Regions from separate parts of the Ewingella sp. S1.OA.A_B6 genome, predicted to be linked through region 2. Evidence: predicted binding sites of a transcription regulator. Region 2 holds the regulator's gene; each other region holds the start of a gene.
The links. The regulator PurR, encoded in region 2, represses purine synthesis genes. The targets are predictions, from matches to a motif close to CANGCAAACGTTTGCNTG.
Positions count from the first base shown of each region.

Region 1: the regulator PurR is predicted to act here: its motif matches at 836-853, upstream of purE (5-(carboxyamino)imidazole ribonucleotide mutase).
Region 3: the regulator PurR is predicted to act here: its motif matches at 1,307-1,324, upstream of purL (phosphoribosylformylglycinamidine synthase).

Region 1 covers NZ_JBLJFK010000002.1:138,670-140,943, forward strand. Annotated here, with positions in the region: gene ppiB (peptidylprolyl isomerase B) at 1-64, shown strand, start outside; gene ACMV8I_RS08865 (UDP-2,3-diacylglucosamine diphosphatase) at 75-800, shown strand; gene purE (5-(carboxyamino)imidazole ribonucleotide mutase) at 958-1,467, shown strand; gene purK (5-(carboxyamino)imidazole ribonucleotide synthase) at 1,464-2,274, shown strand, end outside.
Region 2 covers NZ_JBLJFK010000001.1:766,981-769,254, forward strand. Annotated here, with positions in the region: gene punR (DNA-binding transcriptional activator PunR) at 1-559, shown strand, start outside; gene purR (HTH-type transcriptional repressor PurR) at 614-1,639, opposite strand; gene cydH (cytochrome bd-I oxidase subunit CydH) at 1,727-2,065, shown strand; gene ACMV8I_RS03780 (C40 family peptidase) at 2,210-2,274, opposite strand, start outside.
Region 3 covers NZ_JBLJFK010000002.1:281,052-283,325, reverse strand. Annotated here, with positions in the region: gene mltF (membrane-bound lytic murein transglycosylase MltF) at 1-1,141, opposite strand, end outside; gene purL (phosphoribosylformylglycinamidine synthase) at 1,418-2,274, shown strand, end outside.

The DNA of each region.
Region 1 (2,274 bases), on a different contig from region 2:
CGGCATGCATCAGGACGTTCCAAAAGAAGATGTTGTGATCCAAAGTGTGACCGTCAGCGAATAACTGACCTTTAATGGCCACATTTTTTATCGCAGATATCCATCTTTGCGCACAGGAACCGGCAATTACTGCCGGTTTTCTGCGTTTTTTACGCGAAGATGCGCCGCAGGCCGATGCGTTGTACATCCTTGGGGATCTATTCGAAGCCTGGATAGGCGACGACGATCCGCAACCGTTGCACGGCGACATCGCAGCGGCGCTCAACACCCTCCACCAGCAAGGTGTGCCCTGTTTTTTTATTCACGGTAACCGCGACTTTCTGGTTGGGCGGCGTTTTGCCCGTGACAGCCTGATGCAAATTCTGCCGGAAACCCAAGTGCTCGAACTGTATGGCCGCCGGTTACTGATTTTGCACGGCGACACGCTCTGTACTGACGACACCGGCTATCAACGTTTCCGCAAGAAAGTGCGCAATCCGCTAATTCAGAAAATCTTCCTCGCTCTGCCGCTAAAATGGCGTCTGTCCATTGCGGCCAGAATGCGCGCCGACAGTAAAGCATCCAACAGCGGAAAATCGCTGGAGGTCATGGACGTCAATCCGCAGGCGGTGATCAACGCGATGCAGGAGAGCGATGTCGAATGGATGATCCACGGCCATACCCATCGCCCCGCTATCCACAACATACTGCTAAAAAACGGTAAGACTGGCCACCGCGCAGTGCTGGGAGCCTGGCATGAAGAAGGTTCGATGATCACCGTTAGCGCCAACGGCGTAGAGTTAGTCACCTTTCCGTTCTGATCTTCCCTCCAGCTCTGCTTCTCATACAAACCCGCTACGCAATCGTTTTCCTCGCTTTGTGAGCATGATATGATTTGCGCCCTCTCCGCCAGAAAACCTCGGTGTAAAACCTCGGAAAGTCTGGCAACGCTTGTTTAATCACAGGAGCTTTACAGACATGTCATCCAACGTTACCCCGGCAAAAATCGCCATCGTTATGGGGTCTAAAAGTGACTGGGCGACCATGCAGTTCGCCGCCGAGGTTCTCACAACGCTGAATATTCCTTTCCATGTCGAAGTTGTTTCCGCTCACCGCACGCCAGATAAACTGTTCAGTTTTGCAGAACAGGCATCTGAAAACGGTTTGGATGTGATTATCGCAGGCGCGGGCGGCGCAGCCCATTTACCCGGTATGTTGGCAGCAAAAACGCTGGTGCCAGTGCTGGGTGTGCCAGTACAAAGCGCGGCCCTGAGCGGCGTCGACAGCCTGTATTCTATTGTCCAGATGCCGCGCGGCATTCCCGTCGGTACGCTGGCTATCGGTAAAGCCGGTGCGGCGAATGCAGCCCTGCTGGCAGCACAGATTCTGGCGCTGCACGACGCGGAGATTGGCAAAAGTCTGGCGGCGTGGCGCAAGGCGCAAACTGATGAAGTGCTGAATAATCCCGATCCACGGGAGGAAGTATGAAGCCGGTTTGCGTACTCGGTAACGGCCAGTTAGGCAGAATGCTGCGTCAGGCCGGTGAGCCGTTAGGTATTGCCGTTTATCCGGTTGGCCTTGATGCCGAACCCGAAGCGGTGCCTTTTCAGCAGAGCGTGATCACCGCAGAAATTGAACGCTGGCCGGAAACCGCACTGACCCGCGAACTGGCGACGCACAAAAGCTTTGTTAACCGTGATATTTTCCCGCGTCTGGCCGACCGCCTGACGCAAAAACAACTGCTCGACCAGCTCGGGCTGGCGACGGCACCGTGGCAATTACTGGCCGATGAAGCCGAGTGGCAACAGGTGTTCGCACAGCTCGGCGAACTGGCAATTGTAAAACGCCGCGTTGGTGGTTACGACGGCCGTGGCCAGTGGCGCTTGCGTCCCGGTGAAGAAAACACATTACCTGCTGATTGCTACGGCGAGTGTATCGTTGAGCAAGGCATCAATTTCTCTGGCGAAGTGTCACTGGTTGGCGCGCGCGGCCACGACGGCCAGACCGTATTCTATCCGCTGACTCACAATCTGCATCAGGACGGTATTCTGCGCACCAGCGTCGCGCTACCCACACCCAACGCCGCGCTGCAACAACAGGCCGAAAGTATGTTGTCAGCCATCCTCAATGAACTGAATTATGTTGGCGTGATGGCGATGGAGTGTTTTGTGGTCAGCGAAGGTTTACTGATCAACGAACTGGCACCGCGTGTCCACAACAGCGGGCACTGGACGCAAAACGGCGCATCCTACAGCCAGTTCGAGATGCATCTCCGCGCCATTCTCGATCTGCCAT
Region 2 (2,274 bases):
AACCTTTCCCGATACCGAGTTGATTATCCACTCAGAAGTGTTTAACGGCGTGTGGGATGCCTTGGTGGATGGGCGTGCGGATGTGGCCATCGGTGCAACGCGCGCCGTCCCCACCGGCGGACGTTTCAGCTTTCGGGATATGGGTTTTATGGACTGGCACTGTGTCGTCAGCCCGGGTCATCCTCTGGCGGCATTGACAGCGCCACTTATTGACGAGCAACTCCGCGCTTATCCGGCTCTGTGCATTGAAGACACCTCGCGGAACCTACCTAAGCGGGATACCTGGACGCTGGATAATCAGCGCCGCTTAGTGGTTCCCGACTGGACCTGCGCCATGGACTGCCTGCGTGAAGGTCTGTGTGTGGGTATGATGCCTGTGCATCTGGTTGAAACATGGATAGTGCAACAGAAACTCAGCGTGTTGACGCTGGCAACCGCTTTTCCTGAGAGTGCCTGTTGCCTGACCTGGGACCAAAGTAATCAGTCTCCATCTCTTGCATGGCTTCTGGATTACCTGGGCGATACGGCAACCCTCAATCAGGAGTGGTTGCGCAATTAAAAACACCTGCAAAAGTGCAGGTGTTACGGGTTGGAAGAGCCGAAATGATCGGAACTAACGGCGATAATCGCGGTAAGGTCCATCGGCTACTGAGCGACGCTCAATCAGTTTTGGATGAACTTCGATGGTTTGCGACTCTTCACGCTTGCTGATAATGCGATCCAGCAGCATCGTAAATGCCATCTCGCCCAGACGCTCTTTTGGCTGATGGATAGTGGTGAGTGCGGGAGAAAAATAGCGGGCATTGCGCACGTTATCATACCCGATCACAGAAATATCCTGGGGCACCCGCAGGCCCATTTCATCGGCAGCGCAAATAGCACCCATAGCCATGACGTCCCCCCCGCAGAATACTGCCGTCGGACGCTGCTTCTGCATCAGAATTTTGTGCATTGCCTGGTAGCCGGACTCCGGCTCAAAGTCGCCCTGAACCACCCACTCTTCACGTAGCGGAATATTGGCCTCGTTCAGTGCTTTAACGAAGCCCTGGAAACGGCCACCACCGGTGTTACGGGCCAGTTGTCCTGGGATCACGCCAATATCACGATGGCCGCGCTCAATCAGATAGCGCCCGGCCATATAACCGCCTGCAAAGGCATTATCAATAATGCTGTCGGTAAAGTTTTTGCGCGCTTCGCCCCAGTCCATCACGACCATCGGAATCGAACGGTACTCTTCGAGCATGTCGAGCAGGGCATCAGGATACTCTGCGCACATCACCAACAGACCATCCACACGCTTTTGTGCCAGCATCGACAGATACGCCTGCTGCTTATCGAGATTGTTGTGCGAGTTACACAAAATCAGCGTGTAGCCTTTGGCATAGCAACTGTTCTCAACCGCTTCGATCACTTCGGCAAAATAGGGTGCTTCGCTGGATGTCGCGAGCAAACCGATGGATTTAGTGTTGTTGACCTTGAGGCTACGCGCCACCGCGCTGGGTGAATAGTGCAGTTCTTTAATCGCAACCTGCACGGCGGCTTTAGTTTCTTCGGCGACGAAACGTGTTTTATTGATGACGTGCGACACGGTTGTGGTGGAAACGCCAGCCCGTTTTGCGACATCTTTTATCGTTGCCATGAAAAGAATGACTCCTGTCTAACGTGCTTCAGCACGTTAGCATTATGTTAATCGTTTGCCTGCGTGGATTTGACTGCTGAAGTGTGGATGAGCAGTCAAATCTTTGGTGGGTTTTTCAGAGAAGTACAACCGTCTGAAAAGAGCATCGGAATGAATCTACCCGCACGCAGCGTGGTAACCGCTAATTTTCTCTTATATCTGACTAAAGGGGAAGTAAAAAGTCTTTATAACCTGGAGGATGATCACGAGATTTTAAAACAAAACTGTGAGAAAATGCGTTGGCACACAAACTGTATGGCTTATGATAAAGCCACATTTGATCCGAAAGGGGTTTTAATGGATACCAATTTGAAATTTGCTCTCATTACTGTGGTCGGCGCACTGGCAGTGATTGTTGCTTTCAGTTTTACAGCAGTAATGAACTGAAGTAGTTGCACTTTATACGTGGTGAGTGAAAAACAAAATAAAAGGGCGATTCCTGTTACAGGAAACGCCCTTTTATTTTGCAGTCTGAAGTTTCATAAACGTTTCGTTAAATGCTATTCATCGCTGATTAGCGTAACCACTGACTTAACGAATCGTTTTAGGCGTCATAACCCGACGCGCTCCTACGTAGTGATTTTGCCAGTAATCTT
Region 3 (2,274 bases), on a different contig from region 2:
CCAGCGCAAACCAGATTCGCTCATCCTTCGGGATCGTGGGCGGCATTTTATCCATCAGCCTGGACAGGTAGAGGGCACCGCCCTGAATACTTTGCTCTGCATCCGTACGGTCATCGACATCCAAACCTGAAGCGGTTGCGCGCGTCAGCATCATCAAACCGCGCACACCAGTAGAGGATGTCGCCAGCGGATCCCAGTGTGACTCTTGATAGGATATTGCTGCCAGCAAACGCCAGTCGATATCACCGGCATATTTCGCAAACAGCGGTTGCAGCCCCGGCAGGGTGGTGTCTATCGCTTTAAGGAAAGTGCGCGTATCCACGTAATCGAATTCGCCGACGTGCCCGAGGTACTTCTCCTCCAGCTTTTCCAGCGTGCCGTCTTCGGAAATTTGGCTAAAGAAGTCCAGCATGGCAGCATACAGGCTGTCATCATCGGATTTTTTACTGAAGTACCAGGTAACCGGTTCATCGGCTGTGACGTTAAATGCCACCGCTAACCGCGGATAAACCCGCTGCATCAGTGCTACGGTAACCGAATCGCCCAATGTGTAATCCAGTTTGCCCTCAGCAACTTGCTGCAATAGATCACGCGGTGAGAGCTTGTCGGTTTCGTTCCAGTGTAAATCAGGGAATTTTTTACTCGCAGCCTGTAGTGCACCGACGTGCGCGGTGCCTGAAGAGACCAGTAGCTCTCCTTTAACGTCAGCCAGCGTTTTTGGACGCACTGAACCCTGGCGATACAACAACTGTTGTGACACCGAATAGTATTCTGGCCCGGTACGATAGTTTTTCAGGCGCTCTGCGTTGTAGCTAAGACCCGACGCCAGCATGTCAGCTTGATTACTGTCCAGGCCGTTAAACATCGCCTTGACGTTGTTATGTGGCGACATTACCAGCGTCACGCCAAGGTAGTCCGCAAAACGCTTTGCCAATTCGTAGTCAAATCCGGCACTGCCGTCGGGGCTGTTGAAAAAAGTCAGTGGAGAATTAAGTGTATTTACCCGTAATTCTCCACGAGATTTTATCTGTTCCAGTTGGTCCCCATCACCCCGATGCCATGGAATTGTTGGCCACAAAGCCAACGCCAGCAGCAGAGCGGCAAGACCGACCAGAAAATAATTTAATTTTATGCGCGTCAAATAGTTATCTCTCTGCGGCACTATTATTTTTGCGAGTTTAAACGCTGTCATTACTATGGTTATATTCCCAGTGCCGACGCATTTTGCTCAACAAAACGACAGGCTGCAACTTTATTCATAATAACCACTCTAATAGCATGGCTTTTGGTTAATATGAATATTCAATGCGCAAACGGTTTCGTCGGGCTCAGGGTTTCTTTATAATAGTCCGCGTTTCCCCCCTGTTGCGCCCAATGAAGCACTGCTATCAGTGGCTTCGAAGACGAGAGATCTGTGATTATGGAAATACTGCGTGGTTCGCCCGCTTTGTCGGCTTTTCGCATTAACAAGTTGTTGTCCCGCTGTCAGGAAGCCCATCTTCCGGTCAGTGATATTTACGCAGAATATGTACACTTTGCCGACGTCAGCGTTCCGCTGAGCCCGGATGAAAAAACCAAATTACAACGACTTCTTAAATACGGTCCTTCTCTCGCTGAACACGCTCCTGCAGGTCGCTTATTACTGGTTACTCCGCGTCCGGGCACGATCTCCCCTTGGTCTTCCAAAGCGACGGATATTGCGCATAACTGCGGCCTCTCTCAGGTGTTACGTCTTGAGCGTGGTCTGGCGTTTTACATCCAGGCTGCAACGCTGACTGACGAGCAGTGGGCGCACTTAGGTGTGCTGCTGCATGACCGAATGATGGAAACCCTGTTCGGGCAGATGGAAGATGCACAGGCTCTGTTTGCCCACCATCAACCCGCACCGGTTCAGTCGGTTGATATCCACGGCGAAGGCCGCGGCGCGCTGGAAGCCGCCAACAGTAAACTGGGCCTGGCACTGGCGCAGGATGAAATCGATTATCTGATGGACGCTTTTACGTCGCTGGGGCGCAACCCAACCGATATTGAGCTTTATATGTTCGCGCAGGCCAACTCCGAACACTGTCGCCATAAGATTTTTAATGCAGACTGGATCATCGATGGTCAGGAACAGCCAAAGTCGCTGTTCAAGATGATCAAAAACACCTTTGAGCAGACGCCGGATCACGTGCTTTCGGCCTATAAAGACAACGCTGCCGTGATGGAAGGTTCACAAGTAGGGCGCTTTTATGCCAATGCGGACGGCCTGTATAACTTCCATCAGGAGCAGGC